Regions from separate parts of the Fictibacillus marinisediminis genome, predicted to be linked through region 2. Evidence: riboswitches for the same ligand, from Rfam matches in the RefSeq annotation. Region 2 holds a riboswitch; each other region holds the start of a gene.
The links. Region 2 has a riboswitch for S-adenosylmethionine ahead of metX (homoserine O-acetyltransferase MetX). Riboswitches for the same ligand answer to the same signal wherever they lie in the genome.
Positions count from the first base shown of each region.

Region 1 (10,981 bases), 2.1 Mb from region 2:
CTTTCATAAAAAACGATTAAAAACAGAAAACACAGAGTTTAGAAAATAGAATAAAGTGTGGTGTCATTATGGGCTTAGTATTATCTGAATTAGAAACAAAAAAATTAAAAGAATTATATGAACTTGCGAGACAATATAGAGTTCCTTATTATGGGAAATTAACGAAAAGAGAATTGATGTTTTCCATTCTTAAAGCACAGGCTGAACAGGATGGATATTCATTTATGGAAGGGATTCTCGAAGTTATTCCGAATGAAGGATTTGGATTTTTGCGTCCGATCAACTATTCTCCAAGTTCCCAGGATATTTATATTTCGGCCTCGCAGATCCGCAGGTTTGATCTAAGAAACGGGGACAAGGTTTCCGGTAAAGTCCGTCCTCCAAAGGAAAATGAACGTTATTATGGATTGCTTCAGGTTGAAGCGGTAAACGGCGAGGATCCAGACACAGCGAAAGAACGTGTTCACTTCCCTGCGTTAACGGCTCTTTATCCTGAAAAGAAAATGGTGCTTGAAACCGAACGTACGAACCTTTCAACCCGTATCATGGACATGATTGCACCGGTTGGTTTCGGTCAGCGCGGATTGATTGTGGCGCCCCCTAAAGCTGGTAAAACCAGTCTTTTAAAAGAGGTCGCACACAGCATTTCGACTAACCATCCTGATACTGAACTAATTGTCCTGCTGATCGACGAGCGCCCGGAAGAAGTAACTGATATCGAGCGGTCCGTTAAAGGCGATGTCGTCAGCTCTACATTTGACGAGGTGCCGGAAAACCACATTAAAGTTGCAGAGCTTGTATTAGAACGTGCGATGCGCCTTGTGGAACATAAAAAAGATGTTGTTATCCTGTTGGATAGCATTACACGTCTTGCCCGTGCATATAACCTTGTCATTCCTCCAAGCGGACGTACATTGTCAGGGGGGATTGACCCGGCTGCATTCCATCGACCGAAGCGCTTTTTCGGGGCTGCCCGAAACATTGAAGAAGGCGGCAGCTTAACGATTTTGGCAACGGCTTTGGTTGAAACGGGTTCTCGTATGGATGATGTGATCTATGAAGAGTTCAAAGGGACAGGCAACATGGAGCTGCACCTTGACCGTAAGCTTGCTGAACGACGAATCTTCCCTGCAATCGATATTCGCCGTTCAGGAACGAGAAAAGAAGAAATGCTTATCCAGAAAGATCACCTTGAATCGTTATGGGCGATCCGAAAAACAATGGATGATTCGCATGATTTCGTAGATACGTTCATGAAGCGGTTACGAAAAACAACCAACAATGAGGATTTCTTCGCGATGTTTGAGGCTGAGAAGTCAGGCACAAACAAGCGCGTAAAATCATTGTCGAATTCCTGAAGAATATAAAGGGAATGCTGTTGCAAAATGAACGGCACCCTGTTATACTACTGCTATGTGCTTATTTTAACTCTGGGTTCTCAGGATTCAGGGCAGAAGGAGTTGAGAACGAAATGAAACCAAATTTACATCCGAATTATAATAAAGTTGTATTTGTGGATGCGAGCAGCGGTTATAAGTTCTTGTCCGGCTCAACAATGTCTTCTAGCGAGACCATTGAATGGGAAGATGGAAATACTTATCCTGTAATTAAAGTGGATGTTAGTTCCGATACACACCCTTTCTACACTGGCCGTCAGAAGTTTACTGATGTTGGTGGACGTGTTGACCGTTTCAAAAAGAAATACAATCTTAAGTAATATGCTGCAAGTTGTAAGGGGCAAGAGAACTTCTTGCTCCTTTTTTTTTGTAATTGAAGATAATTTTGCCGCCTTTAGGGCGTTTGTTAAATAAATCAGTACATAATATATGTAAATACCATGAATGGGAAGGGGAACAGAAACATGTACGTAATGAAGCAGAATGGCTGGGTTGAGGTCATTTGTGGAAGCATGTTTTCAGGAAAATCAGAGGAATTGATTCGCAGGGTGCGACGGGCGAAATACGGAAAGCTTGAAGTTCAAGTCTTTAAACCGCTGATCGATAACCGCTACAGCGAAGAATCGGTGGTTTCACATAACGGCACCGCAGTGATTGCCCAGCCCGTTGAAAAATCTGTTGATATCCTGAAAAATGTTTCTCCTGACACGGAAGTGGTAGCTATTGACGAAATACAGTTCTTTGATGAGGACGTCATTTCGGTCGTTCAGGAATTAGCCGACCATGGCATTCGGGTAATAGCTGCAGGACTTGACCAGGATTTCAGGGGCGAACCATTTGGCCCGATGCCAAAACTATTGGCGCTAGCTGAAAGTGTAACCAAGCTTCATGCGATCTGCATGGTCTGCGGGTCACCTGCGAGCCGGACACAAAGGCTGATTAATGGAAAACCGGCTTCTTATGATGATCCGATTATATTAGTTGGCGCTTCCGAGTCCTATGAACCACGCTGCCGCCATTGTCATGAAGTGCCGGGAAAGCCGAATAATCTGCTTGCAAGCCTGGCAGAACGATCTGAATAAATAATGGATGATTCTTTTGATGGTGTCAGGCACCTTTTCTAGAATCATCCTTTTTTTGTCTGTATTTTTTTAGGCTTAACACAAACCCTAAGATTACGGGAGGTGTTTTCTGTGAAAAATACAGGAGTTTTCCTTATCCTTGCTTCACTGCTGGCGGCATGTTCTCCGACGTCTAAAGATCATTTTGAACCGACGGCAAATGAATCAGCCAAGAATATGAAAGACAACATTTGGGGACATGGAATTATTAATTACCATGCGACAAAAAATAACCCAAAGTTCAACTATAGTTCTGAAACGAATAAGAATCCCAATGACTATCAGAAATTGAATACAGCCCGATTTGATATCTCTGATGATCAGGACAAAATTCGTGAGGCGGTCGTCAGTCAGACGGGCATCAACCCTCAGATGGTGACCATCAATGGAAACTATGCACATATTCATTTAAACGTGCCTTCAAGCGTATCTGACCGTAAAAAAGAAAAAATGCGCCGAGACATTAAAGCAGCAGCAGAGCAGGCCGTTCCACGCTATAAGTTTTCAGTTAAAGTAGACAGCTAAGAAAAGCGCAAGCGCCCTGCTTAGGTTCGACAAGCGCTGGAACTATTACACAGCAACACGCTTTTTGTGTTGAGGTGGAAGAGTGAAGACGACTAAGGATGAAAAGAAGATCTTACTTTTCATCTATCGAGAACCTGGGCGCTGGTGCTCCGACAATACATCTATGACTATACATCAGGTGAAAAAACGGCAAATGTCCGTGCTTCACGCACAGACAAATGCCGTTTTATTTTTTTGCTCTTCTCGCAGCTTGCTGAATCGGATCCCATACCCCGTTATATGGGGGAGCATAGCAAAGATCCAAATCCTCGAGTTCGTGCAGGTCCATTTTGTGAAACATGGCTGTGGCCAAAACATCCACTCTTTTGTCCACCCCATGCTTGCCGATAAACTGCCCGCCCAGAATGCGCTGGTTGTTGGCATCAAATATGATTTTGACGTGCAGCGGTTCTACTCCAGGAAAATAACCGGCAATGTCTTTTGCACGCGTCATTACTGTTTCAACCGGGAAATGGAGCTTTTCCGCTTCTTTCTCGGATATTCCTGTTTTTCCGAGAGAAAGATCCATGAACTTAATGATTGAGGAGCCGACAATTCCTTTGAACGTCTGCCGTTTGCCGGACATGTTCAGGCCTGCAATCCGGCCTTGCTTGTTCGCTGTTGTGCCAAGAGGAATATGATCATCCATTTCTTTGATCAGGTGGTAATGGCTCGCGCAATCTCCAGCAGCATAGACATCTTTCACATTGGTCTCCATGTACCGGTTGACAAGGATGGCTCCGCTCTCGTGAAGCCTGATCTCCGTATCTTCGATCAATGATGTATTCGGCTTTACACCAACAGAGACGATGACCATGTCTGTTGGATAGTCCCGTTTGTTCGTCTTCACGAATTGAATCCGGTCATCTCCCTTAAAACGCTGAACTTCTTCATTCAAACAAACTTCAATGTCATGTTTTTTGGCTTCTTCATGGATCAGTTCTGCCATATCGGAATCAAAGATGGCGCCTAGCTGGGGCCCTCTTTGGATAATCCTTACCCTTTTCCCTAAAAGCCTAAGATTTTCTGCCATCTCAAGCCCGATATAGCCTCCGCCGATAATGGTGACGTCCTGGATGGAGGGATCAAGGTCCTTCTTGATTTTCTCAACGTCAGGAATCGTTTTCACAACATGGATGCCTGGCAGATGCTTTCCTTCCCATTGCGGCATGACAGGGCTGACCCCCGTTGCAATCAGAAGCTTGTCATATGAAAAAACAAATCCCTCATTCGTTTTTGTATGTATGCCGTAAATGGTCTTTTCCCCTGGATCAACCCGGGTCACTTCATGATAGGTTCTGGCGTCCATTCCATACTTCTCCCTGAAGGTGGTTACATCGCGGGCAATCAGTTCTTCAGTGGATGGAATGAGTCCGCTCACTGCATAGGGGAGTCCGCATTGGCCGTAAGAGTAGATGCCGCCTTTTTCAAAAATGGTGATGCGGGCCTCCGGATCGTTGCGGACGATTTGCATCGCAGCACTCATCCCGGCCGCATCTCCGCCAATAATACAATAGTTCATACGCTATCCCCTTTCTGTTCTTCTATAGTATTCCCCTTCGTTTTCTTTTAGTCATCGTTAAATGGGTGTTCGCTATTCTTGCACCGTATCCTTTTTTTCTTTCAACACTTTCTGTACCAACAAGAACCTGCCGGCACTGTCGAACAATCATAATAGAGAGGTGTAGAAAATGCTGGATATCTTATCGAACGGAACGGACTGGAACGACCATCCTGTTCCGATCACCACACTTATCAAAAAGTTGAAAGAAAAGCCGTTGGATCCTATTTATGAATCCATGGGGAATTTTATCGTGAAGGTCAATCCGGTTACTGATGCGCAGCACGACATACGGCACAAAGGGTGTACCCAATTTTTTGGCCACTTTGCAACCATTCCCTTTGTTTTCAATATTATAACCGATGAAAAAGTCGTGATTGAAGAACTGACAAAGGCCATCCGAATGAATCAGCAGCGACTGGATTACGAAGCGCTGAAAAACCATACATCCATGTATTAAAAATCTTTGCCCGGCGCATCCCTATAGAGTACGATAAAAGAAAGAGCGGGGGTGCAGTTGTGGTAGGATCGATTATAGCTTTAAATACTGGAAAGGCAGATGTTCTTTCGTGGCAGGGAAAAGACATAAGCTCGGCGATCAATAAAAAGCCGTCCCGTGGTCCGTTATTCTTGTCAAATCTTCAATTTGAAGGAGATGTACAGGCGGACACCGTGCACCATGGCGGTCCGGATAAAGCAGTCTGTGTCTATTCTCATGATCATTATGCGTATTGGGAGAAAGGGCTGGGAATCTCTCTGGACGTACCCTCTTTCGGTGAGAATCTTACCGTTGAAGGCCTTACCGAAAAAGAGGTCTTTATCGGTGACATCTTCCGGCTTGGGGAGGCACTGGTCCAAGTGAGCCAGCCGCGCCGGCCTTGTTTTAAGGTGGCGGCCAAACTCAAACAGCCATTGATGGTCAAATATATTCAGGATACCAGTTTTTCCGGCTATTACTTGCGGGTACTGGAAGTAGGCACTGTCAGCCCGGGAGACAAGCTTGTTATTGAAGAAAAACATCGAGCCGGGATCTCTGTCGAATTTGTTAACAGAATGACATACATAGACAAGGAAAACAGAGAAGGGCTTACCATGCTTGCCAGTCTGAATGAACTGGCGGAAGGCTGGCGCTCAGCTATGAAAAAGAGATTAGACTCTCTCCCCGGGCAGTACCTGTAGCTCCGGGGATTTCTTTTTGCCTTCAAACGGTCATAACACAGTCTGAAGGCTTTTGACGGGTGACTTCCCCTGTATTATAATTAGAATGTTATGCCATTAAAATGAGGTGAAAAGCGTGTTAGAACGTTTAGAAACGATAGAAGCCCGATACAATAAATTAAATGATCTATTAAGTGACCCAGAAGTCATTAGCGATACGAATAAATTAAGGGAATACTCCAAAGAGCAATCTTCTCTTCAAGATACAGTAGCGGTTTACCGCGAGTATAAAGAAGCAAAAGAAGGGCTCGACGAAGCGAAAGCAATGCTCGAAGAAAAGCTTGATGCCGAGATGACCGCTATGGTTAAAGAGGAAGTTTCTGAGCTTGAAGATAAGATTGAAGAGTACACACAGCAGCTGAAAATCTTGCTACTTCCAAAAGACCCGAACGATGATAAGAACGTTATCGTCGAGGTTCGCGGAGCTGCCGGCGGTGACGAGGCAGCCCTCTTTGCAGGAGATCTTTACAAAATGTACAGCCGCTATGCCGAGGCGCAAGGCTGGAAAACAGAAGTAATCGAAGCAAGCTATACGGAGCTTGGCGGGTACAAAGAGATCATCTTTATGATCAACGGTAACGGGGCATACTCCAAGCTGAAATATGAAAACGGAGCACACCGTGTACAGCGTGTTCCTGCAACAGAATCAGGCGGCCGTATTCATACGTCTACAGCGACAGTAGCGATCCTTCCTGAAGCAGAAGAAGTGGAAGTTGAAATTCATGATAAGGACGTCCGTGTAGACACGTTTACGTCAAGCGGACCGGGCGGACAATCGGTTAACACGACTCAATCCGCTGTTCGTCTGACGCATATTCCAACTGGAACCGTTGTTTCCTGTCAGGATGAAAAATCACAGATCAAAAACAAGGAAAAAGCGATGAAGGTTCTTCGCGCCCGTGTTTATGATAAAATTCAGCAGGAAAAACAAAAAGAATACGATGAAAACCGTAAATCTGCAGTTGGTACCGGTGACCGTTCAGAACGGATCCGTACGTACAACTTCCCGCAGAACCGTGTAACGGACCATCGCATTGGCCTGACTCTTCAAAAACTTGATCAAATTTTGCTCGGCAAGCTGGACGAATTCATTGAAGCATTAATTACAGAAGACCAGACAAGCAAAATGAAGGCCCAGACGGAAGCATAAGATGAAAGCGATGAAACGGCATGAAGTCCTGAACTGGGCTTCATCTTTTTTAACGAAAAAGGGACGGGAACCTCTAGCTGGTGAGCTTCTTCTTCGTCATGTACTTGGCGATATGAGCCGGACGGAGCTGCTTCTTGGTTTGGATGAAGAGCTTCTTCCAAAGCAGCAAGAGGTATTTGAAGCAGCTGTACAAAAACATGGCGATGGAGTACCTGTCCAGTACATTATTGGTTTTGAAGAGTTTTACGGAAGACGCTTTTCGGTGAATAAAGAGGTGCTCATTCCTCGGCCGGAAACAGAAGAGCTCGTATATGAAGTGCTTCAGCGCTCCATGATGAGGTTCCCTGGCATAGAAGAGATCCAGACAGTCGATGTCGGGACGGGGAGCGGTGCCATTGCCATTACGCTGGCACTGGAAAATTCTCGTTTTTCGGTAACCACGATTGATATTGCTGAGGAGTCACTGGAAGTCGCAAAGAAAAATGCTGAAAACCTTGAGGCATCTGTCCGTTTTATTCATGGCGACCTCCTTCAGCCTCTGATCAAGGGCGGAGAAAAAGCAGATATCGTTGTATCCAATCCTCCATACATTCCTGACCGTGAAATAATGGAGCTTGAGACGATCGTTAAGGATCAAGAGCCTTTCCGTGCACTTAGCGGCGGGGAGGACGGCTACGTATTTTACAGAAGGTTTATGGAGGAGCTGCCGCTCGTTCTGAACAAACAAAGCATTGTAGCCTTTGAAGTCGGCCATGATCAGGGCCAGACGGTTGCTGAAATGCTCAGGGTCACGTTCCCTGGGTCGGTTGTTTCGGTAGTAAAGGACATCAGCCAAAAAGAACGGATGGTTATCGCGGAGATTGGCTTTAAATAAGCAGAAAAGGTGGCCCTCAGCTGTGCTGGGGGCTTCTTTTTTGTGGCCGGAAGAACGGAATTGAGCAAAACGGGCGCTGAATTGAGCCTAACTCATAAAAATTGAGCGAAACAAGCAATAATTGATCGGAACTGAATTTCCGGACTTATTCGCCGGTCGAACGCCATTCAATATCATCTATTCTCACATCCTAAATATTGACGCAATACCTACTTCTATTGTAGGATTACTATTAATTAAATAAATCTTATCCAGAGCGGCGGAGGGACTGGCCCTATGAAACCCGGCAACCTATTTTTAGAAGGTGCTAAATCCAGCAGGAGTAGATCCTGGAAGATAAGATGGAGCGGTCAAAACTTCCCCTTATCTAAAGGGGAAGTTTTTTTAGATAGTCGGAGGGTCAGGCCGTTGTCCTGACCGCTCCTCCGCACTGAAGGGATGGACTTTCAGGGTCTCTTTTAGTGGCAGAATGTTTTTAAAAGGAAGAGGGGAGAAAAAGGTAGATGAGATTTGGATTCTGGTTGCCGATCTTTGGCGGATGGCTGAGAAATGTGGAAAATGAGAACATGCCGCCGACGTTTGATTATGCGAAGAAGGTTATTCAATCCGCGGAAAAGTGGGGGTTTGACACGACGCTGATCGCGGAACTGTATTTGAATGATATAAAAGGACCTGAGCAGGACTCTCTGGAGGCTTGGACAACGGCGGCGGGTCTCGCGTCCGTAACGGAGAAAATAGAAATTATGACAGCGGTAAGGCCAGGATTCCATAATCCTGCTGTAACAGCGAAAATGGCGGCGAACATCGACCAAATGAGCGGCGGGAGGTTTACACTTAATGTCGTCTCCGCCTGGTGGGAAGAGGAAGCGAAGCAGTATGGCGGTATTTTTACTGCCCACGACGAAAGATATGAGCGTACGCAAGAGTTTCTTGATGTTCTAAAGGGGCTGTGGACAGAAGAAACCTTCAATTATTCCGGCAAGTTTTATCAGTTTAGCGATACGAAACTTTTCCCTAAACCTGTTCAGCGGCCGAATCCCATTCTGTATGCTGGCGGAGAAAGTGAAAGGGGTAAACAGGTTATCTCTTCCTCCTGTGACGCCTACGTCATGCATGGCGGCACAGTCGAAGAGATCGCCGTTAAGATCAATGACATGAAGAACCGCCGCGGGCAAACAGGGAAAGAACCTTTATCTTCGTTCGGAATGGCGGCCTATGTGATCTGCCGGGATACTGAAGAAGAAGCCCAAGCGGAGCTGCAGAGGATTACAGATGTAAAAGAGTCCAGCGCTTATGCTGGGTTTAAAGATTTTACGAGCAAATCGCAGCTGGAACAGCAGATTCAGCTGTACGACTACTCTGTTTCCAACCGGGGGCTGAGGCCGAATCTGATCGGCACTCCTGAACAGATTGCGGAGCGGATTGCAGCTTATGAAGAAGCCGGCCTCGGACTCCTTTTACTGCAATTCTCCCCTCAGTTAGAAGAAATGGAACGTTTCTCAAAACGGGTGATGCCTTTGGTGGAGAGCTATCGGAAAGAACATGCGAAATAAGGAGGATGACCATGAAAAAAGTATATATCATACATGAGAACGATGAATGGACAGATCATCTCACAAAGAGGCTGAATGAGCTGCAAGTGCCTTATGAGGCATGGCATCTAGATCAGGGAACGGTTAATCTGGCAGAAGCTCCGCCCGAGGGCATTTTTTACAGCCGCATGAGTGCTTCCTCCCATACAAGAGGACACCGTTATGCACCGGAACTTGCTGCCAGTGTCATTGCCTGGCTGGAAGCACATGGCCGAAAAGTGCTGAATGGCAGCCGCGCTCTTCAGCTTGAGGTGAGCAAGGTCGTTCAATATTTAGAGCTTGAGGCGCATGGGGTGAAGACGCCCAAAACCATTGCGGCTGTTGGCAAGGACCAAATTCTGCAGGCAGCTGAGCCGTTCAGCGGCAAACCATTTATCACAAAGCATAACCGTGCAGGAAAAGGCCTTGGTGTTCAGCTTTTCCATTCATATCAAGGATTGAAAGAGTATGTGCTCGGCCCTGATTTCGAAGAGCCGGTGGATGGCATCACATTGATACAGGAATATATTGAATCGCCGGAATCTTATATTACACGCTGCGAATTTGTCGGCGGCAAGTTTGTTTATGCGGTTCGGGTGGATACCTCAGAAGGCTTTGAGCTCTGTCCGGCAGACGCCTGCCAGATCGGCGACCTGTTTTGTCCTGCAGGAGAGGAAACGCCGGCCAAGCCGAAGTTTCAAATTCAGGAGAACTTCAATGAGTCAATCATTGAAAACTATATGAGGGTTCTGGCAGACAACAAGATTCATGTTGCCGGGATCGAATTTATAAAAGATAAGGACGGGACAATCTATACGTATGATATCAATACGAACACCAACTACAACTCTGATGCTGAAGCGGCTGCCGGAAAATATGGCATGCTGGAGCTTGCGAAATTTTTGCAGCAGCAGCTTGATTCATTGAATGCAGCAACCGTGCAATAAGACAAAAAGAGCCTCCCGCCAGTAGCGGGAGGCTCTTTGTTTTTTCATTATCTACATGAAAAAGGGGGTGATAGGGATGTCCTTAATATAGCAGACCCACTACACTGCAGAGGAATTATGTGACCTTTTTGATATGTTTAATAAATTTGTGACAAAGTCCGTTGTTTCACAGCCGGTTTCTGTCATATTTTTCCGGTATTTGTTTACTAGATTCATAGTATGATTTCTCCTTTCCGTGACCACAATGAGGATAGAAAAGGAAAGGGGAGTTTTAAACATGAAAAGATCAAAAAAATCGCTAATGACTATACTATTCCTATCGCTGATCGCGATGCTGCTGTTTTTTGAAACCCAAACGAAGGTGGCCGATGCCACCTTGAATGCCTCTGCTAAAATTCCGAGTGATGCCATCAGGCTACGGATTCTGGCAAACAGTGACGCGGAAAAAGATCAGGCACTGAAAAGAAGAATCCGGGATAAAGTGAACGAACAGATCACAACCTGGGTGGGTGGCCTGGATTCACATGATCAGGCCGAAAAAGTGATCCGAAAACATTTGCCTGAAGTTGAAAACGTGG
Region 1 is NZ_JAIWJX010000002.1:4,187,686-4,198,666, reverse strand. It holds gene rho (transcription termination factor Rho) at 69-1,358, shown strand; gene LCY76_RS21870 (type B 50S ribosomal protein L31) at 1,472-1,717, shown strand; gene LCY76_RS21865 (thymidine kinase) at 1,862-2,479, shown strand; gene LCY76_RS21860 (hypothetical protein) at 2,591-3,043, shown strand; gene LCY76_RS21855 (FAD-dependent oxidoreductase) at 3,270-4,604, opposite strand; gene LCY76_RS21850 (hypothetical protein) at 4,774-5,103, shown strand; gene LCY76_RS21845 (MOSC domain-containing protein) at 5,163-5,822, shown strand; gene prfA (peptide chain release factor 1) at 5,938-7,011, shown strand; gene prmC (peptide chain release factor N(5)-glutamine methyltransferase) at 7,022-7,885, shown strand; SAM riboswitch class I at 8,130-8,228, shown strand; gene LCY76_RS21830 (LLM class flavin-dependent oxidoreductase) at 8,389-9,438, shown strand; gene LCY76_RS21825 (ATP-grasp domain-containing protein) at 9,450-10,403, shown strand; gene spoIIR (stage II sporulation protein R) at 10,681-10,981, shown strand, end outside.
Region 1: it holds a riboswitch for S-adenosylmethionine, as region 2 does, so the genes downstream of both, LCY76_RS21830 (LLM class flavin-dependent oxidoreductase) here and metX (homoserine O-acetyltransferase MetX) in region 2, are expected to answer to the same signal.

Region 2 (10,981 bases):
ACAGGCACTAAATAACTGACGAGTTCTGCTGCACTGGGTACGACCACCTGATGGCTGCCATATATATTTTTCATTAGATTTTGAGCTTCCTCGGTCACTTTTCCATTAGAAATGTACATCCCCAGCGTTTCAATTCCCATTTTACGAGTATTGGCTACAGCTTCATACGTGTCCAGAATGCCATGGTCCTCATAATCAAACGCCGCTGGCTCTCCATCTGAAAAGACGAGTAAAAACTTTTGTTTTTCCTTCCGGCGCAGCAAATCCCCTGCCTTTTTCCGGATGGAATAGCCATCTCGATTATCTTCCTGTGGCTCCAGCTGCAGAATTTCAGGTCCAGACTGATTTTTAAGTGAGCTCTTGAACGAAATCACTTCCTGAAAATAATTAGGCTGGCTGTCTTTCTTCGCATCAGCCGCATCTTCCCAAAAGCCTACTATGGAATGCGGGATTCGGACGGCCTTCAGGGTCTCATGGAACAGGACAATAGCCTGTTGTGTTTCTTCCATTTTGTCAAACATGGAGGCCGAGCAATCGACAAGCAAAGTAAAGACGGCATCGAGTTCTTGCGGTGATTCTGCTTTTTTAAAGAACAGCCTGGGATTTTTATCGGTCAGCAGCCGTGTTAGCCTTTTGTTTAATCGGCCAAAATTCAAATCGTGGTTTGGTACATTTTTTTTTATGTTTCTATGGTCTTCAAAAAGCTTTGTTTCAACAGGCTGACAGAAGATTGTACAGCAGATTTGAACTTCTGATAATCCTGTACTTCCTGAAAAGAAGGCTTTTTCGGCAGGATCTTTTTTTCAACAGCAAAACGGTTCATCTCACCGTATGGAAAAAGGCCCTGCCCGGAACGCCCGTCTGTTTGGTCTACACCTGCACCAGTCTCCCCTTTAAAATCCTTGCCTTTTGAATCCTTCGCTCCAGCCTGAACCGCTCCGAAAGCCTGATCTCCTTCCTCGGCTTTCCTCCCACCTTCACCAAGCAAATCGGTTGATGTCCCTTGATCCAGATCAAACTGAAGAAATGAGTCAGTCGGAGAAGAGGTCTCTTCGTGCCAGCTTGGCATATCTTCCCGTTCCGATTCATCACAGCTTTTTTCATCTTCTGATGCAGTCTGTGAATATGGTGCTTTTACTTCATTTTCTCTTGAGATATCTTTAAAATTCAATTTTTCAGATCCGTAGAACGACAGATAAGAACTCGTCATATCCCTTTCGGTAAATGCTCTTAATGCTCTCTTAATATCATGGATTACTGCAACCAGCTCTGATGTGCTTCCAGCAGTGTTTAATTTTATTAGATCCTGGCGCAGCTCAACATACCATTCCTTTAATGGTGTTTGAAGCGGCACGAGCCGATGGTTGGCAAACAGAAAAATACAGCAGAAGAACGCGTCAAGCCATCTTCGTTGCTGGATATGCTGACGGTACTGCCTCTGATAATGAGTAAGAAGAACTCTCTTCCTCTCCAAGAAAGAAACAGACATACCAGGCCGTTTAGTCACACACACTTTTTCCAGGCGAAAATCTTCTGAAAACAAAAGCAGATGCTTAAGAAATTGAAAATGCTCTTCATTTTTTAAGGACTGAAGTGCTTCTTGCAGAGAGGTATGATCCGAAAAAAAGTAATTCCCAAAGCTTCTTAAGTAAACTTCACTTTTTAATCCATGAAGCTGCAGGCTGGCTGGATAGGTCATCCAAAACTGGCTGACATGCAGCACACGGCCGGGTTTGTTCAAATAAGAATGGTATGAGAATTCTACATCCATTTTTGGATCTCTGGACAGGGTTTTCGCAAGGTCGATCAGCTGCATATGCAGAAAAGAATCGATTTTTGTATCTGCAAATGTTAAAAATTTCATGCGCTACTTCACCTCCTGGACATCCACTCTACATAAAAAGGGTATCGGCAATGTTATGGATTAATGTTTTTTCCCGTTCGTCTTCTAATTTATCAGCTACAGCACGCTGAATCGCCCTCTTTGGCGGCATATAGGCCGATAAGTCTGCTGCATCAAGCAAAGCCCGGATGGAGGCTGCGTCCTCCGATAACTGCCCTGTCTTAGTCTGCTGAACAAGATCTGAAGAAAACTGTACAAATTGTTTTAGAATTCTGCGGTCTTTCTGCTGAGATTGGGATAGCAGCATCTCAAATAGTGCTTTTCCTTGAATATAAGGGACTTCAATAACAACAAAACGGTTTTTTAATGCTTCATTCAATGGAACGGTTCCAATATATCCCTCGTTGATCGCTGCGATCACGTTAAATCCCTCAGCAGCTTTAATAATATCACCTGTAAACGGATTAGTAACTGTCCGTCTGTAGTCGAGAATACCGTTTAAGATGGGAAGTGTTTCTGGCTTTGAAACATTGATTTCATCAATGTATAAGAAATGCCCGAACGCTGCCGCTTTTGTTACCGGCCCAGGAATAAATTCAATTTCAGAATGTCCTTTTTCATAGGAGATGGTCTTATGCCCCAGTAACGCTTCAGCATCCAAATCCACTGAACAGTTGATAGAATGCAGAGGCTGCTGAAATAAAGACGAAAGGTATTCCGCCAGCTTTGTCTTGCCTGAACCTGTAGGCCCTTTCAGCAGAACATTCTTCCCCATCAGCAAGGCAATCACAGCGTCTTTTACAATCTCATTATCTTCCGCTGTGTACCCTTCTGATCCGATTAGACCTTGAAACTCAGCAGAATTGTTTTTATTTCGTCTATTTCTTTCATAATTTAATTTTTCAGCCAGTACGTTGGGTAATTGCAATTGATCTATGGTCATGTAAAATTCCCTTTCATAATAAAAACTATAAAAATCTATTATATAGTATATCTCTTCTTCTTTCCTTTCAAATGCTTAGTTTAGGGCAGCATTGACATTCGGTGGGAACCGAATTAGAATTAGGACCAGGTACTAAATGCAGAATGTGATAAAGGACGTGTTTTTGTTGACAAGAAAAGTAGCTTTGATTACAGGCGGCACCAGAGGCATCGGTAAAGCCATCGCCTCCAAATTTGCCTCCGAAGAATATGATCTCGTGTTAAATTTCATGAGGAAGAAGAAAGACGCGGAGGAGACTAAACAAGAATTTGAATCTCAATACGGAATCAAGGTCCATTTAGTGAAAGCGAACGTCGGTGACCTTGACCAGATCAAAGCCTTGTTTGCGGAAGTAAAGGAAACCTTTGGCCGTCTAGATGTATTTATAAACAATGCCGCTTCCGGTGTTTTAAGGCCACTGCTGGAAATTGAAGAAAGCCATTGGGATTGGACACAGGACATCAACGCAAAAGCGTACCTGTTTGCCTCCCAGCAAGCAGCGATGCTTATGGCAGAAAAAGGTTCAGGTGCTATCGTTGCTCTATCAAGTCTTGGATCGATCAGAGCACTTCCGAATTACGTAGCCGTTGGTGTATCCAAGGCTTCGGTTGAAGCAATCACCCGTTATCTTGCTGTCGAACTTGCGCCTAAAGGAATTGTAGTCAATGCGGTATCTGGCGGAGCTGTTGATACGGATGCACTGAAGCATTTCCCTAATCGGGAAGAACTCTTAAACGAAGCGAAGAAGAAGAACCCGGCGGGACGAATTGTTGAACCGGCTGATATCGCTGAAACGGTTTATTTCCTCTGTACACCTGCAGCCAGCATGATTAGAGGGCAAACCATTATCGTGGACGGCGGCCTGTCATTGCTTGCTTAAATACACTGGAAAAACGCCTTATAATTTTTGGGCGTTTTTTTAAAATTATAAGATTGACTGACTGGTCATATCAGTAATATAATGATTTAGTGATTTTAGTTTAGTAGGTTAATTAAATTGAGAATTTGACTGGGGGTCATTTCATGGAAGGTGATCAAAACGAATTGTGAAAATACCACCATGAGAACATGAATGCACAAAGGTTCCTGAGTTGAAGGAGTATTGCAAAGATATATCAGAACACTAAAGATTCAATTAGTATAACAACAGAATGGAGAAGAACAATCATATGAAAATTGAACAACAAATGCCTATCAACCGCAATATGGTTCTTTTAGGCCTTATTATCGGGATGTTTTTCAGCGCAATGGAACAGACCGTGGTTGGTACAGCGATGCCTACCATTATCGGTGAGTTAAATGGGTTTTCTATTTTTGCCTGGGTAACTACTGCCTATTTAATTACATCTACTACGATAATTCCGATCGTCGGAAAGCTTTCGGATCTATACGGACGCCGTTCCCTTTATTTGATTGGAACCGTCATTTTCGTCATCGGCTCCGGGTTATGTGCAACAGCGAATTCTATGGAACAATTGATTTTCTACCGCGGGCTGCAGGGTCTTGGCGGCGGTATGATCATGCCTCTTTCCCAGACCATCATCGGTGATATTTTCACAGCGGAACAGCGTGCGAAATGGCAGGGAGTATTCGGAGCAATCTTCGGATTAAGCTCTGTTATCGGTCCGTTCATCGGTGGATTTTTAGTCGACACGATCAGCTGGCACTGGATTTTCTTAATTAATGTTCCTTTTGGTCTCTTATCTGCCATCCTCATATTTGTTGGAATGAAAAATGAACTGGTAAGGCCAAAAGAAGAAGTGAATATCGATTATCTTGGAATCATCACTCTAATCCCTGCCATCGTCTTATTGCTCCTTGGTTTGACGTTTGGCGGAGATAAATTTGAATGGGTTTCTCTGGAAAGCGGATTGATCTTCGGCTTCTCCATCGTTCTCTTGATCGTATTCGGATTTGTAGAAAAGAAAGCAAAAGAGCCTGTACTAGATCTTTCACTGTTTAAAAACCGTGTTTTTGCCACAACAAATGCTCTAGGGTTTTTACTGGGCTTAGGCATGTTCGGTGCGATCATGTTCGTTCCGATGTTTATGCAGGGTATTCTGGGTGTAACTCCGACACAAGCTGGTTCTACCATGACACCGATGATGATTTCTCTCATCCTGGCGAGTATTATTGGAGGAAGACTTCTATTGAAAGTTCCTTATCGAACCGTATTGACTGCGGGCATGATCATTACAGCAGTAGGCTTCTACTTGATGAGCACGATGGGTGTTGATTCCAATGAAATTACAGCATACGCTTATATGATAATTATGGGATTCGGAATGGGTCTTGTTATGCCGACATTAATGATCGCGATTCAAAATGAATTTCCGAAAACAAAACTGGGAGCTGTTACTTCTGCATCAACGTTCTTCCGTTCAATTGGCGGTACGATTGGTATCACTGTCCTAAATGTAGTGATGAACCATTCCTTAGAAACAAAAATGAAAGATGTAGTGAGTGAACAAACGAACCCAATGCTTCAAGGGATCTTTCAAAAGTTAGCAGACAAAACAGATGCATTGTTCAGCATTTTAATCCATCCAGATCTTCTTAAATTGCCAGATACAATTAAAGATACCGTTATTCATTCTATACAGACCGCATGGAGTGATTCTTTTACCACTGTATTTTTAACAGGCTTGATTTTTATTGGAGCGGGTATTTTGGTCGCTTTATCCGTCGGCGGCGGAAGAATTAGCCGGGAGCGCCCTGAACAGCATAAGCCTTCTAATCAGACGGCGGTTATTGAAAAACCAGCTGTTGAATAGTGATAAATAAAGACATGAGGATGATATCCTCATGTCTTTATTGTTTCTCTCATAAATTCTTTGAGCAAGTTCCCCCACTTATCAAATTCTGTCAGAAATCCATCATGGCCAAACATGGTAGATACCTCAAGATATTTTGCTCTTTTATTTGCAGCTTGAACATCTTTTACAAACTGTTCCATTAAATCAGAAGGATAGAGCAAATCACCGGTGAAACCAACACAAAGCATTTGAGCCTTATAGCTCTGGGACGCAGCCACTACTCCTCCCCTTTCTCTGCCAATATCGTGAGTATCCATCGCTTTCAATAAGGTTAAGTAACTGTTGGCATCAAAACGGTCAGCTAATTTATTCGCTTGGTATTGAAGATAGGATTCAACTGAAAAGGCTGCATTCTCATGAATGGTTTCCCAATTCTCTGTTTGTTTTCGCTGAAATCGATGATTGAACAATGCTCCCGAACGATAAGTGAGCATACCGATCATCCGAGCAATGCCAAGCCCTTTCCTTGGTGTACTTTCTTTACCGTACTGGCCGTTATTCCATAAGGGATCACTGAGGATGGCCGTTCTTCCCGCTGCATTGAAACCTATCGCATAATCACTTAGTAAAGGGGTTACGGCAATCGGGATCAGACGCTCCATAAAATCAGGATACATCAGTCCCCACTCTAAAACCTGCATGCCGCCTAACGATCCGCCGATCACTGCCTCTAGACGCCCCAAGCCGAGTACGTCCAAAAGTTTCTTTTGGGCCTGCACCATGTCTCTGATCGTTATCAATGGAAATTCAGCTCCGTAAGGACTTCCAGTAACGGGATTGACCGAGAGTGGTCCCGTTGACCCGTCGCACCCTCCCAATACATTTGAAGTAATCACCTGGTATTTCTCCAAATCAATATACTGTCCATTTCCCAATAGACCTGCCCACCAGCCTTCTCCCATCTCACTGTTTAACGTATAATGATTACCTGTAAGTGCATGGCATACGAAAATGGCAGGTGCATTTGCTGCACCGATTCGCTGGTAAGCGATATCGACATCTTTCAGCTCTTTTCCAGACTCCAACGTAAGTTCTCCTATTGCTGCCGTATCATTTACAGCAGATAATTGTGTATTTGCCAACAGATATCCCCCCATTTATTCAACAAAAAACACCTCTCTAAAAGATTCAGAGAGGTGCAATTATCCGCTTGGGCTTGACCTTCTCTTATCTCTCAAAGCCTTCTGCCTTGCAGGATTTGGCACCTGTTCAGAAATAATCTGCAGGTTGCCGGGTATCATCGGGCCAGTCCCTCCACCACTCTTGATAAGAGTCAATTATGAATTTTTCAAATACTTTAATACGTTCAAAAATACCTTACTACTATAGGTTTGTCAAATGGAATTTGGAGGTTGGGTACAAATGTTACGATTATGTTTGCCTCTCTTATATATAGGGAATGAATTTATATAAGTTTACAAAAAAGGGGTGATTTTTATGCCTTATTACGAGAGAATCCTTGTTGGTGTGGATGGATCGGAATCTTCCGAGGTTGCCTTTTACAGAGCTATAGAAATTACGAAAGAATATCATGCGCAATTGCTAATTGTCCATATTTCTGAGGAAAAAATCCCTACTGCTCCATTAGACGCAGGTGCAGTTACCATCGAGATGAGCCGTGATAAGAGTTTCAGTGAATCCCTTCTTGAAAATTATGATGAAATGGCAAGGAAACATGGATTAAAACATGTTAAAACCTTATCCAATTACGGAACTCCAAAAACAGAAATCCTTTCTTTCGCTTCCATGCATGAAGCAGATTTAATTGTCTGCGGTGCAACCGGGTTAAACGCTATGGAACGCATTTTTATCGGCAGTGTTTCACAATATATCACCAGGCATGCCACTTGTGATGTTCTCATCGCCCGGAACAGCCAAAAAATTGAATCATCGGGTCTTAGCATAAAGAGCTCAAGTGAACGATAATAAAGCCTCAGACCTTTCTTTCTATGGCCTGAGGCTTTAATTTACTTGCTGAATGTATGGTTGCCGATTACTATATTGACAGGCTTTGTATCGAGCCAACGGCTTACCGCTGTCGTTTTATTATAGAAAAACAGCGATCCATTCGTATTGTCATAACCGGATAATGCTTTATCAACAGCTTTTTCTGATGAAGGTGAAGGCTTTTTCAGTTTGTTTTCCATGACAGGCTGAAACTGCCCTTTGTCGTAGATAACCCCCTTGATCGTATCCGGAAAGCTATCAGCCTTTACTCGGTTCAAGACAACAGCAGCAACTGCAGCTTTACCTTCAAAACTTTCACCCATTGCTTCGGCTTCGACAAGAGAAGCGAGAAGTCTTTTATCTTCTGAAGATGCTTTCAGTTGATCTTCACTTACCCCTTTAACTGCCGGTATGTTTAATTGCTGGCCAGGTCTTATCATATTTCCGTCTAAATTGTTGTCTTTTTTGATACTTTCATAAGATACGTTATAAGACTGACCAAGCTTCCAAAGAGTATCCCCTTCCTTTACCGTATGTGCACTTGCATTTGTTCCTCCTGCTATAGATAGCCCAATGGCTGTTATTCCCGTAATTAAACCAATCTTTTTAAACATAAATTTATACCTCCTGGATCTTTGTGTTTTCGTCAAAAGTAAAAGGACGATTACTGATCACCCTTTTGTTGTTGCGAACTAACGCAGCCCCTAGGAGTTATGTTTCGGATATATGATATTTTTTGTGACCATTTACCGATTTTCCTTCAGAGCACATGCGCGATAAGTGGCTCCAATATACTATAGATAACCCCATTAAATTCGGCAGGAGGATGATAACTTGCTATTCCTTACAACGATTGAAAAACTCTTCACTCCGCTCGTTCAACCTACCTCACAGGAATTGCTTGATGCTATCCATAAACTGCAAGCTAGTGTAAAGGACGCCGGCCCTTTTATCAGGGATCCAGAAAACAAACCCTATGGCAGGAAATTAATTTATAAGAGTGCTCACGTAGAAATTCTCGTTATGCATTGGGCTTCTGCCCTGGATTGCTCTCCACATGACCATGGGCAGTCATATGGGTGGGTCCAGATTTTATCTGGCTCTTCAAACCACACACTCTATAAGCTCCGGCCCGGCGAACTGCCTGTGCCAGTGAAAGAACAGGTTGAAAATAAAGGATCGCTCCTTAACGTTGGAAGAGGAATGATTCATAAGATGGGTACTCATGAAAAGGATCCTCTGATTACTTTACACGTCTACTCTCCCCCAATTTCCGGTATGAAAGTGTTTGACCTTGAAAAATGTGCAGCTTGCATCGTCTCAGAAGATTGTGGAGCATGGTGGCCTGATGAACAAAGACAGCTGCTGCAAACCATATCGCTCCCGCCGCAGCCTGCTAAGCGATGAATGTATTTCTTCATATCCAGGGATTTAAAAGGTTTTCCCATAATTTCTTACACTATTTGCAGTTTAGCCTACTTAATTCTCTCTTTCTTTAGAGATTATTGGCTATAACGGGCGATGTCCCGGTAAAGGGTTGAAACCTTTTCTTTACATGTTAAGATAGGACCTTAAGTGAACTTAGCACAGCAATAAGGAGAGGTTGCATGTTAGAAACTAAAAAAGTGCTTTTTATCGGGGCAGGTTCCATGGCCGAAGCAATAGCTGCCGGAATGGTCAATCAAGATAAATTACCGCCCAGCAATATTATGATGACGAATAAACAAAATGAAGAACGACGAATTGAACTGATGAAAAAATATAAGGTGATTGCCTTACCTTACAGTGAAGTCAGGGTCCAAGAAGCGGATCTGATCATCTTGGCCATGAAGCCGAAAGATGCAGAAAAAGCATTAATCGAGCTGAAACCCAAACTAAAGCCAGATCAAATTGTACTCTCTGTTCTCGCGGGGATATCTACTGGCTTTATGGAAGAAATTCTTCCTGATGAACAGCCGGTTATTCGGGTAATGCCTAACACTTCCAGTACGATTGGAGAATCCATTACGGCCGTAACTGGTGGACAATCGGTCACAATGGAGCATATAGAAATCGCAAAAGAGTTATTTTCTGCGGTCGGCAGGGTAAAAGTAATTGAAGAAGAACAGATGGATGTGTTTACAGGTATAGCAGGAAGCGGTCCGGCTTACATTTATTATGTTCTTGAACATATTGAAAAAACAGCTCAGGCTGAAGGACTGGATGAAGACCTTGCTAGGGAAATAGCGGCTCAAACCGTTTTCGGTGCCAGTAAAATGGTGCTGGATACTAATGCATCACCTGAATCACTAAGAAAAAAAGTTACATCCCCAAACGGCACTACAGCAGCAGGGTTGAATGCTCTGCAGGAAAATGAAGCTGGCCAAGCGTTTACTAAAGCAATCATCAACGCAAAAGAAAGATCTGCTGAGATCCGCAAAGAATTGGAGAAAGTTACTGTATGATAATAAAAAATCGCCCTTCCTGGGCGATTTTTTTATATTTTAGGATAAGGTATAACTGCCGGCTGTGTCCTTCATACTGATAAAAAGGAATATCAGGAGGAGCACACATGGAAATAAACCATCCAAAAAATATTCATCTGTACATTCTGTTGCTTACTGCGCTTGTTTTCGTCTGGTCTGCTTTCCGCCCGGCTGATTATTTCACTTGGGTTCTTGAAGTATCACCCGCTGTCCTTCCAATCCTAATCCTAATGCTTACTTATAAGCGTTTTCAATTTACAACTCTTTCCTACAGCCTTTTTTCCATCGTGTTCATATTAATGTTTATCGGTGGCCATTATACGTACGATGATGTCCCCCTTTTTGAGCGGATTCAGAATACCTTTCATCTTAAACGAAATGATTATGATCGGTTCGGACATTTCTTTAAGGGGCTCACGATTATTCCTGTACGAGAAGTTTTGCTCAGGCTGGCCGGCCTCCCTCGCCGTTTTTGGCTTATTTTCCTTAGTTTAAGCATCATTCTCTCCCTCGCCGCAGGATATGAGATTATCGAGTGGCTGGTTGCGAAAATGGAAGGGCATTCTGCCAAAGATTTTCTGGGAATCCAAGGGGATATCTGGGATTCACAATGGGATATGTCCCTTGCTTTTGTCGGGTCGATCATTGGCTATCTTCTACTATACCGCCTTCATGATCAGCAGCTTGAAAAACTACGATAAATATTTCTTTAGAATTCGATCTATGGGGCGACCGTATGTTTCTCCAAATAAATTCAAATGAACGAGAAGATAAAACAATTGATAAAGTTCTTTACGGTCTTGATATTCTTTTTCAATTGGTAAAAAGTAAGCATAAGCCTCGTAAAAATCAGCAGAGAATCCGCCAAACAATTCTGCGAAAGCCAAATCCATTTCATGATGGCCATAAAGAATCGCGGGATCGATCA
Region 2 is NZ_JAIWJX010000002.1:2,120,069-2,131,049, reverse strand. It holds gene LCY76_RS11490 (vWA domain-containing protein) at 1-656, opposite strand, end outside; gene LCY76_RS11485 (hypothetical protein) at 680-1,864, opposite strand; gene LCY76_RS11480 (ATP-binding protein) at 1,893-2,786, opposite strand; gene fabL (enoyl-[acyl-carrier-protein] reductase FabL) at 2,953-3,705, shown strand; gene LCY76_RS11470 (MDR family MFS transporter) at 3,995-5,599, shown strand; gene metX (homoserine O-acetyltransferase MetX) at 5,629-6,723, opposite strand; SAM riboswitch class I at 6,806-6,914, opposite strand; gene LCY76_RS11460 (universal stress protein) at 7,079-7,567, shown strand; gene LCY76_RS11455 (cell wall hydrolase) at 7,609-8,202, opposite strand; gene LCY76_RS11450 (cysteine dioxygenase) at 8,423-8,995, shown strand; gene proC (pyrroline-5-carboxylate reductase) at 9,196-10,032, shown strand; gene LCY76_RS11440 (DUF2238 domain-containing protein) at 10,140-10,754, shown strand; gene LCY76_RS11435 (fructosamine kinase family protein) at 10,746-10,981, opposite strand, start outside.

Region 3 (10,981 bases), 630 kb from region 2:
ACAGCCGGCAATACAGGAATTGGTCTGGCATTGGCAGCTATTAACAGAGGTATTAACGTTACGTTTGTTATCCCTGAAAAGTTCAGTATGGAAAAGCAGGACATCATGAGAGCTCTAGGCGCAACCATTATTAATACGCCAACAGAGGAAGGGATAAAGGGAGCGATAAAGAAGACTGAACAGCTTCTTACTGAGATTCCTAACTCCTTTACTCCAGCTCAGTTTTCCAATCCGGCCAATCCTGCTACGTACTATAAAACGCTTGGACCAGAAATTTGGCAGGACTTAAACGGCGAGGTTGACATCTTTGTTGCAGGAGCCGGCACAGGCGGTACATTCATGGGTACCGCACAGTTCCTAAAAGAAAAGAAACCGGAAATTAAAACGGTTATTGTAGAGCCAGAAGGGTCGATTTTGAACGGCGGCCAGTCAGGACCTCATAAAACAGAAGGAATCGGTATGGAATTCCTGCCAGGCTACATGGATTCTTCTTATTTTCAAGCGATCCATACAGTTAGCGATGTTGACGCATTTAACAGGGTGAAAGAATTGGCACAAAAAGAAGGCATTCTTGCTGCCAGTTCTTCAGGTGCTGCTCTTCATGCTGCATTGCTGGAAGCAGAAACAGCTCCTGCAGGTTCGTCAATCGTCACAATCTTCCCCGATGGAAGTGACCGATATTTAAGCAAAAAGATATACGAAGGAGGCATTTAACATGAAACGGAAAACAAAATTGATACACGGCGGAATTCCGGGTGATCCCGCTACAGGTGCCGTATCGTTTCCGATTTACCAAGTAAGCACCTACAAACAAGAAGAAGTGGGTGTTCATAAAGGATATGAATATTCCCGAACAGGAAATCCGACCCGTTTTGCACTAGAAGAGCTTGTTAAAGACCTTGAAGAAGGAAAAAGAGGTTTCGCTTTCGGTTCTGGTATGGCAGCCATTACAGCTGTTATGATGCTGTTCAGTTCAGGTGACCATGTGATCCTGACGGATGATGTATATGGCGGGACATACCGCGTTGTATCTAAAGTCCTCAACCGAATTGGTATTGAAGCCACTTTTGTTGATACAACCGATCTAAATGCAGTAAAAGAAGCGATCAAACCGAATACAAAAGCACTATATGTCGAAACACCGACAAACCCATTGTTAAAAGTAACCGATTTAAAAGCAGCTTCCCAAGTGGCGAAAGAAAACAACCTGTTATTTATCGTAGACAATACGTTCAGCACTCCGTATTGGCAAACACCAATTACATTAGGAGCTGATATTGTTCTTCATTCGGCTACTAAATATATTGGCGGACATAGTGATGTCGTGGCAGGTATCGTCGTTGTAAACGATGATAAGCTGGCTGAGGATCTTCACTTTGTTCAGAATTCTACAGGCGGGATCTTAGGGCCGCAGGACTCTTGGCTCCTTATCAGAGGTATTAAGACGCTCGGTCTTCGTATGGAAGCCCACGAGGCCAATACGAAGAAAATTGTAGAGTTTCTGTCCAATCATCCAAGCGTTGAAAAAATTTATTACCCTGGACTTGAAAGCCATCCGCAGCATAGCATCGCAAAAGCGCAGGCAGGTGGTTTTGGCGGGATGGTATCATTCGATGTAGGTAGTGGCGAGAAAGCTGCCCAAGTCTTGAAAAAGGTACATTACTTTACCTTAGCAGAAAGCCTTGGCGCAGTAGAAAGCCTGATTTCTGTTCCTGCTCAGATGACGCATGCGTCCATTCCTTCTGACCGCAGAGCAGAACTCGGCATCACTGATGGATTAATCCGCATCTCAGTCGGAATTGAAGATGCAGATGACTTAATTGAAGATTTGAAGCAGGCGCTTCAATAAAATAAGAGAAAAAACTCCCGGCAGATAGAACCGGGAGTTTTTTCATATATTTGTCAAATATTACGTAGCCAGCAGCCGCCTGATATATGTTATTGTAAAATAAGAGGTTAGGAGGCTGATTAAGTAATGGATTCAAAAGTTATTCAAGATATTAAAGTTAAAATTCAGGATTATCAGCACTACGGGATTATCCTTTTATCATTAAGCTCGTTTCTTTATTTAGGAACTGTGATTCCTTTTGCAGGGAAAGATACAGCAGATGCGATTGTCTGCGGAGCAACTTCCATGGCAGGGCTTGGTTTTACTGCTCTTATGTATTATCAAGCGAAGAGATTAAAGAAACGTTTACAAGAGATACAATAAATAAAAAAATCCGGAGCCATGATGGGCTGCCGGATTTTTTTATCTGGATTTAGCGCCAGAACAAGGCACTATAGCTTATAAATCTTATATTGAAATACCAATGAATGTACCGATGCATAGCAGAAGGCCAAAGCCTAAATGAAGCATTGCTGTAAGTCCGAGTGCTTTGTTCAGTTCTTTAGGCTCCCAGGTGCGGGCTGCTATTCCTACTGCTTTTAATGCAATCGGCAGAGAAACGATGGCGATCAGGCTCCATGCAGGAAGCAATGAAGCAATTACGAGCAGCAACAGGATAATATACGTACCAAGCATTAATATATAATACTCGATTCGAGCTCCTTTTTTGCCGATTAATCCTGCAATCGTAATCTTATTGATCAATTTATCCGTATCGATGTCCCTCAGGTTATTGGCGTGCAATATGGCCATGATCAAGAATGCATTTGGAAGTGAAATAAGCACCGTTTCCCAGTGAACCGTTAGCGTCTGGACGTAGTAGGAGCCAATAACAGCCAAAACTCCAAGTGTCGTTCCAGAAGCAAATTCCCCAAAGCCATTGTAGGCTAGCGCATAGCGGGTAGCCGTATAAAAGTACCCGATCAGCAGAGAAGGAATTCCGATATATAAAATAAAGCTGCCAGTCAGACTGGCCAAAATTAATCCGATAATACTTCCTAAAGCAAAGAAGATGAGTCCTGTAATATGGACTTGCACAGGTGTCATTTCCTTACGGTCAATCACTCCGGACGGGCTGAGCGAGCCAGGCTGGTCAGCACCTTTCTTATAATCAAAGTAGTCGTTCACCAAGTTCGTCCCGCACTGCATGAATATAGCGCCTGCGAGTGTTAATAAAAAGATTCCCCAGTTGATCTCCGTCCATTTCATGGCGAGAATGGTACCGAAAAGCACTGGTATGATAGAAGCCGTCAATGAAAATGGCCGGGTAGAAGCCAATACTGTCTTAGGGCTTATCATAATCGTTCCCCCTATCTTACGAATTACAAATTATAAAGCATATCCATTATAAAACAAATGTTTGTGAAAAGGTACACATAATGCTTGTGTTTTATACAAAAAATGAAATTTGTGATGGTAAGTATGGAATGTTTTTCTTTTTATGAAATTCCGCAAAACAACGGGTATCTTTCCTAAGGGGGATGCATATAAATAAATTGTTTGGTAAAAAGAGGTTTACAAGTTACCATGATGTGGTTATAATTACCATGTAAGAAAAATCAGAATTTATTGAAGGAGGTCGAACACCATGATGCAATGTAAAACAATTTCAACTCTGAAACAACTGAATAAATCAAATCGATGTTCGGCCGTTGGACAGTAGTCTTTTTTAACAATTCATTTGGATAAAAAAGCGCCGCAGGCTGAACGATGCCTGTGGCTTTTTTGTGCCCATTTTTGGGTTGGCCGCAGGGGATCTTGTACTGCGGCCTTTTTTATAAATATCAACTTGTGGGAGGAGAGAAAAATGATGATTAGTATTGCTTTGTTGACTTGGTTCTCTTTGGAGAAGGATATGACCTGTTGATTTTAAAATTAAAGGAGGATTTACTATGTTTACACTACAATTATTTTTTGGCACAATTACTGTTTCTTTCAAACGAAAAATCAGAACACACCAAGAAGCTGTACATCAGCTAGTGGTGAATGAGAGGTTCGAAGCCAGCCGCGATAAAGTCGTGAATACGGTCCTAACCTTTTAGTAAATTTCACGATAAAAATTAATGGAGGGATAAATATGATGGTAAAAAGACACCTGGCGTTTCTCAATTGGATCATAACGGAGAAAGATACGACCTGAAAGGATAACCAGGAAGGAAAGGAGGAACCTGTATGTTTACACTAAACCTTTTCTTTGCTACGATTACCATTTCATTAAACAAGAATGAAATGACGTACAAAGAATATGTGCACCAGCAATATGTCAATGACTTGTTCGATGCTGCTCATGCAAAAGCAATCGACGCGAATTACATTCGATAATAGATAGAAAAAAGCCCTGCCTTGCGCAAATTATAGTGCGAGGCAGGGCTTTTGCTGTATGATGAAGATATAAATCATAAAGAAGGGTTAAAAGGGTTGAACGTTCATGAAAAAAGATATTCATTGCTGTGCCACCTGCATCAATTTTAAGGTTTCAAGAACGGAGAAGGGGATGAAATATGAGTGTACAAGGCTTGGATATGAAACCCAGCCTTCCTATAAATTCAACTGCTGGGAACCAAAGGATCACGTGAAAAAGTGGCTGGAAGAAGAATAACTTACCAGCCTCTTCCTGCCCCGCCACCGCCGGAAGACCCACCTCCACCACCGCGCCTTCCACCTCCACCGCCTCTGGATATCATGGAGAGGATCATGTAAGTCAGAAACCCATTAAAAAATTTCACATCCAAAAAGATAACCACTACGATGATAAGAATGTAAAACCACGAGAAAGGATCTTTTTTCTTCTCTTTAGGAGGGGGGGTATCCTGTCCCTTGTATTCTTGTTTGATCTCTTTAGCAAGAGCCTGATACGTTTGTGTGACAGCCGAATCTGGCTTCCCTTGTTTCATATAGGGAATCGCATTTTCGTCCAGAATCCTTCCAGCTTTGCCGTCTGGAATAGCACCCTCAAGACCATATCCGACTTCAATCCTGATTTTCTTCTGTGACATGGCAACGACGAGCAGTACGCCATTGTCCGCTTTTTTCGTGCCAAGCCCGTACGTTCTATAGGCTTTATTCGCATAGTTCTCAATGGGTTCACTTCCAATAGACTTAACGGTCAGGACAGCAAGCTGTGCTGTCGTTTGATCTTCCAGCTGTCTTCCCAATGACAGCAGCTCTGCTTCTTGCTGCTCATTTAAGATGTTCGCGTGGTCCTGAACATAAATATCTCCCGTTGGAGCAGGTATCTTTGCTGCTGATCCCGGTTCTCTGGCTGTTAGTATGGTGAAAAAGAGAAACACCATCAAAAGGAGGGAGAATTTTTTGGAAAGCATTATCCGTTTCCTCCAAAGTCTACTTTAGGCGGCTCTTTTGCGTTGACATTGGCCTTAAAGTATTCTTTTTTATCAAATCCTCCTATCCCAGCAATTAACGCTCCAGGAAATCGTTTTACTTTTTTATTATAGGAAGCCACTTCCTGGTTGTAATCCCTTCTGGCAACGGCGATCCGGTTTTCGGTGCCTGCAAGTTCATCCATAAGTTGAGTAAACTGTTTATCAGCTTTAAGGTTCGGGTACCGCTCCTGAATGACAAGAAGCCTGCTCAAAGCGCCGGTTAATTGGTCATTGGCTTGTGCCTTTTCCTGCGTTGATTGGGCACCGGCCAGGCGGGCACGCGCATCGGAAATATCCTTTATGACCTTCTTTTCATGTGAAGCATAGCCTTTGACGGTATTTACAAGGTTAGGCACCAAATCTACACGTCTTTGCAGCTGTGTCTCAATCTGCGAGTAGGACTGATCAACATCCTCTTCCTTGTTGACAAAACCGTTGTAGCTTGCCACAAACCAAATGATGATAACGCCTACAATAACTACAGGCCATATCCAGCTTTTTTTCATATGTACACTCCTTCAGCAAATTTACATTAATTTTTAGTTTTCCCCTATCTTATGATTTAAAAACGGAAAATATGGCTGAGGCTTAACAAGATTAAAATGGCTTAATAGAGGGTAAACACCCTATGTAGACGGATAAAAGTGAAGGAGGAATTGAAAATGAATGAAGATCAAACAAAAGGGAAAATGGATCAGGCCAAAGGTGAAGCAAAAAGAGAGCTAGGCAAGCTCACTGGAGATGAAAGAACAGAAGCAGAAGGCAACAAAGACAAAGCAAAAGGAAACATCCGTGAAGGTTATGGCGATGCCAAAGAAAAAGCAACAGATACAGTAAACAGCTTATTTGATAATAAAAGAGATTAAGTAAAAGTGAAACAAGGCCAGCTCCGAAAGGGAGTGGCCTTGTTTTTTGATTAAATATCCCAATGTTGACGGAACCAAGTCACGAAACCGGCAATATTGTTTTGCACCGCCATTTCAACTACTCCCTGCTTGATGTATGAATAAATTTTAATTACTCTTTAATTTTTGTCACAAAACGAGGGAGTTAATTGTCTTATTAGTGATTGCAAATTAAGGAGGAATTGAGCATGGAAACAAGATTTTTAATGGGAAAGGTCAATCCAGGAGGTTATGAGGCAATGTTGAACCTTGAAAAATACGTCATTTCAACGAGTTTGGATAAAAAGCTTAAAGAATTAATCAAAATACGTGCCTCCCAAGTCAACGGCTGTGCCTATTGTATTGATATGCATACGAAAGATGCACGTAAAATGGGGGAGACCGAACAGCGTATCTATGCTTTGAATGGCTGGCGGGAGACTCCGTTCTTTTCTCCTGAAGAACGAGCAGTGCTTGCGCTGACAGAATCGATCACACTCGTAGCTGACTCCCATGTTCCAGATGAAGTATATAGGGAAGTAGCGGAACATTTTGAGGAAAAACAAATAGCGGAAATCATCATGCAAATCGTAACCATCAATGCATGGAACCGCATTGGAGTTTCAACAAGGTTAATGCCGGAATAGATCAGATTCATTAGCTATTAAAATGCAAATGGAGATACGGAAGGTAGCTTACGTATCTCCATTTTTATTGGAGCGTGACAGGTTTATTGACGATCCTGTAATAGGCATAAACCAAGAAATAAGTAATAAAATAGGAACAAAATGTCCAGTAAACTGTCCACCCATTATGGTATACAAGCTGGTGATTAAGCAGGGATAGATACTCTAATCCAGTTGTTCCGATTGAGAAAAGAAAGATCAGAAGTAAATCATTCTTTTTACTAGTGTGAAGGGGGCGACCAATAACACGAGTTTACAGTACTTATTTAAAAGAAATACACCTGCCAACCAAGGCAGAACCATATAAAGAAGATAAGAGGCCAACATGCTATCACCAAATTTATGAATTTGGTGATAGCATGTTTCATTTTCTTCGCTTTCATTCAAAACGAAGAAAAAAGGCTATTCTATTTTACAGGTGCAATAAAAAAGGAACAGTATTTTGAATTAATGAACAGTTGATGTAATCGAATATCCAGCTGTTCATCTATAGATTTCGGAATGGTTATCACTCCTTTTTTATTAATCTTTATATATTTGGCTCCCTTTACTTCGTTTATGGTATTGGCCTGAATGATGATTAAGTCGTCTTTTTTACATACAGTCAGGAGGTCATTTTCTGTTATGTTAAATTCCTCTCTCCAAACGGCAGGCAGCAAAATGACACGATTTTTACCAGGCATATAGTATTTATCTGTTTCAACTATCAACTGTCAGACTCCCTTAATTAGTAGTTTTTAATAAATATTACCATGCCTGATATTTTTTTAAACTGATAAAAACGTTTCAATTTTACTCAGGAGATTTAGGTTAAAAGCTATTAATTGCTTAATTTTGCGCGTTAAACCGACTATTTGCCTGCGAATATGGTAAATGGAACCAATGTTCTCTGAAAACCTCTTTAAATACAGGACTAAAATCATCAGGTGAAAATGTAATAAAGGTAGGGGCTGATTGAGAAAACAAAAAAAGAAAAAAGCTAACTCATCGTTTATCAGAAGAGTTAGCCCTTTTACTAAAGTACGTCCCGAATCTTAACTTTCGAGTACCTTACCAATACAGCTGGTAATGTAACAAAGGTTAATTGAAATTTTAAAAAAGCATGTTTTTTGAAATACCTATTGAAACATTCAGAATATTATTGTAGAGTATAAAGTACAATTTGATACGTGATTTGTTTTCTTATCAAGAGAGGTAGAGGGAATGGCCCGATGACACCTCAGCAACCTTCAGCCGCAGATGGCTGAAAAGGTGCTAAGTCCATCAAGTTCGTTAATGAACTTGAAAGATAAGAGGAACGACAATTGATATTTTTCAAAAGTCTTCTTCTTAGAAGGCTTTTTTTATTTTATTTATTAGGAGGATCTCCATGTATAAAACGGAAACAAAGCTTGCCCAGATCGGCAACCGAAGTGAAGACCGTACAGGATCAGTAAATCCGCCCGTCTATTTTTCCACGGCTTATCGCCATACCGGAATAGGAGAATCAAGCGGATATGATTATATACGCACCGGCAATCCGACACGTCAGCTGCTGGAACAGGCAATAGCGGATCTCGAAGGAGCAGACCAGGGCTTTGCGTGCAGTTCAGGAATGTCCGCGATCGCCACGATCCTTTCCCTTTTTCAAGCGGGGGATGAATGGATCGTATCGAGCGATTTATACGGCGGGACCTATCGGTTATTGGAAGAAGGCTACAAAAAATGGGGTCTGTCCTGTAAATACGTAGATACGGCCAATACACTTGAAATCGAGCAGGCGATCACAGCTAAGACAAAAGCGATATTTCTTGAAACTCCGACAAATCCCTTAATGGAAACCTGTGATATACAAGCCATTACGGCTATCGGAAGGGAACATGATCTCTTGGTCATTGTTGACAATACGTTCTATACACCTTTGCTGCAAAAGCCGATCGAGCTTGGAGCAGATATCGTCATTCACAGTGCAACCAAGTATTTGGGCGGTCACAACGATGTACTCGCAGGGCTTGTCGCTGCCAAAGGAAAAAAACTTTGTGAAGAGCTGTCCTATTATCATAATGCCTCGGGAGCTGTGCTAAGTCCGTTTGATGCCTGGCTGTTGATGAGAGGCATGAAAACCTTGGCATTAAGGATGAAAAAGCATGAAGAAAACGCAAAGGCGGTTGTTGGATTTCTCCAAGAACATGAAGCCATTGCTGATGTGCTTTATCCGGGAAGAGGAGGAATGATCTCCTTTCGCCTTCGTAAAGAAGAGTGGGTGCCTGGCTTTCTGAAGGCTGTTTCACTGATCACATTTGCGGAAAGCCTGGGAGGCGTCGAAAGCTTCGTCACCTATCCGGCTACTCAGACACATGCCGATATTCCGGATGACATTCGCATCAAGCGAGGTGTGTGCAATCGTCTCGTGAGGCTGTCTGTTGGAATTGAGGATGAAAAGGACCTGATAGATGACTTATCGCAAGCACTCCAAATCGTTCAGAAGGAGGCAATCCCCCATGAGTGACTATTCCTGTTATAACTTTCAAACCAAATTGCTGCATCATAAGCATAAGACGGATCCAATAACCGGTGCGGTAAGTGTACCAATGCATCTTTCATCAACGTTTCATCAGGAGGATCTCGACCATTTCGGAAAATATGACTACAGCCGGTCAGCCAATCCGACTAGAGAAGCGTTGGAGGAACAGATCTCTAACCTGGAGGGAGGCTGCCGGGGATTCGCGTTCTCTTCAGGAATGGCCGCGATCTCGACTGCTTTTCTGCTCCTTTCACAGGGGGATCATGTGGTTATTTCAGAAGATGTTTACGGCGGCACTTTCCGAATGGTTACGGAAGTGCTCACAAGGCTGGGGATTACCCATACTTTTGTAGACATGACTGATCTGGATGCAGTTGAGAAAGCCATTCGCACCAATACAAAAGCTTTTTATATCGAAACACCATCCAATCCGCTTTTGAAGGTTACGGATATTCAAGCCGTCAGCGAGCTTGCAAAAGAACAAGGCGCTCTGACGTTTGTGGATAACACGTTCTTAACGCCAGCACTTCAGCAGCCTTTATCGTTAGGAGCAGACGTTGTGCTTCACAGTGCCACGAAATTTCTTGCCGGCCACAGTGATTTGGTTGCCGGACTCGCGGCCGTAAAGGATGAAGAACTGGCGGACCGCCTCTACTTTCTCCAGAATTCCTTTGGCGCAGTGCTGGGGGTACAGGATGCCTGGCTTCTCATGCGCGGATTGAAAACCCTGTACGTCCGGCTTCGCCATTCCTCAGAGGCAGCTGGTAAACTCGCTGATTACTTAAATCATCATCCTCTTGTTAAAAAGGTACATTACCCGGGGCTGAAAGAGCATTCCGGCTATCAATTGCAGCGCCAGCAAGCAGAAGGTCCCGGAGCTGTTTTTTCATTCGAGCTGGAGAGCGAACAGCTGGTCAGGCCATTCACTTCGCACCTTCAGATTCCGGTATTGGCGGTCAGCCTTGGAGCGGTGGAGTCCATTCTCTCTTACCCGGCAAAAATGTCACATGCGGCAATGCCAGAGCATGAACGAAGGAAGAGAGGAATCACGAATACGCTTTTCCGTTTTTCAGCAGGGCTTGAAGATCCTGAAGACCTGATCGCTGATTTTGAGTTTGCATTAGCGCAAAGCACGATCCAGGCACTCGCAAAATAGAAGGTTTTCGGATTTTGATTGTCTACAGAGCAATGGGGCATAAGAGCCCATGTTTCTCACGAGCCATAAAAAGTGGCTCTTTTTTTGAAATATGCCTCATCGTTTTGTTTATAAAGAGGGACAGCAAATCAGTGTTTGCGGAAAAACTGATTTGCTGTCCTATATAGATTTTGTAAACAGACAGGCAAAAAATGTCTTAGACCTGATTTTTCGTCCGTTTGTATTAATAGCCGACTAATCTTCGTTCAGACTGGAAATCGTCCCAGCTTTCACTAAACCAGTAGTTGAAGTATCATTACTGGTTATTTTCTCTGGTTCCTCTTGCTTCTGATCAGAGGCAAGAATTCTTATCCGACCATGAGTATCATGTGTAGACTTCATCGTTTATCCCCTCCTAAATTTCCGCTTAATAAAGCACTACTGATTACTGGACTGTTGTTGATTCTGTCCCTGCATATCGGTTCCCAATCCCATCATATTT
Region 3 is NZ_JAIWJX010000002.1:2,745,995-2,756,975, reverse strand. It holds gene LCY76_RS14760 (PLP-dependent cysteine synthase family protein) at 1-714, shown strand, start outside; gene LCY76_RS14755 (bifunctional cystathionine gamma-lyase/homocysteine desulfhydrase) at 716-1,849, shown strand; gene LCY76_RS14750 (YrhC family protein) at 1,976-2,212, shown strand; gene menA (1,4-dihydroxy-2-naphthoate octaprenyltransferase) at 2,297-3,187, opposite strand; gene LCY76_RS14740 (hypothetical protein) at 3,781-3,930, shown strand; gene LCY76_RS14735 (YrzI family small protein) at 4,061-4,210, shown strand; gene LCY76_RS14730 (hypothetical protein) at 4,317-4,487, shown strand; gene LCY76_RS14725 (TPM domain-containing protein) at 4,489-5,211, opposite strand; gene LCY76_RS14720 (LemA family protein) at 5,211-5,777, opposite strand; gene LCY76_RS14715 (CsbD family protein) at 5,934-6,137, shown strand; gene LCY76_RS14710 (carboxymuconolactone decarboxylase family protein) at 6,365-6,802, shown strand; gene LCY76_RS14705 (hypothetical protein) at 7,249-7,551, opposite strand; SAM riboswitch class I at 8,021-8,136, shown strand; gene LCY76_RS14700 (methionine biosynthesis PLP-dependent protein) at 8,211-9,329, shown strand; gene metC (cystathionine beta-lyase) at 9,322-10,500, shown strand; gene LCY76_RS14690 (hypothetical protein) at 10,735-10,881, opposite strand; gene LCY76_RS14685 (hypothetical protein) at 10,918-10,981, opposite strand, start outside.
Region 3: it holds a riboswitch for S-adenosylmethionine, as region 2 does, so the genes downstream of both, LCY76_RS14700 (methionine biosynthesis PLP-dependent protein) here and metX (homoserine O-acetyltransferase MetX) in region 2, are expected to answer to the same signal.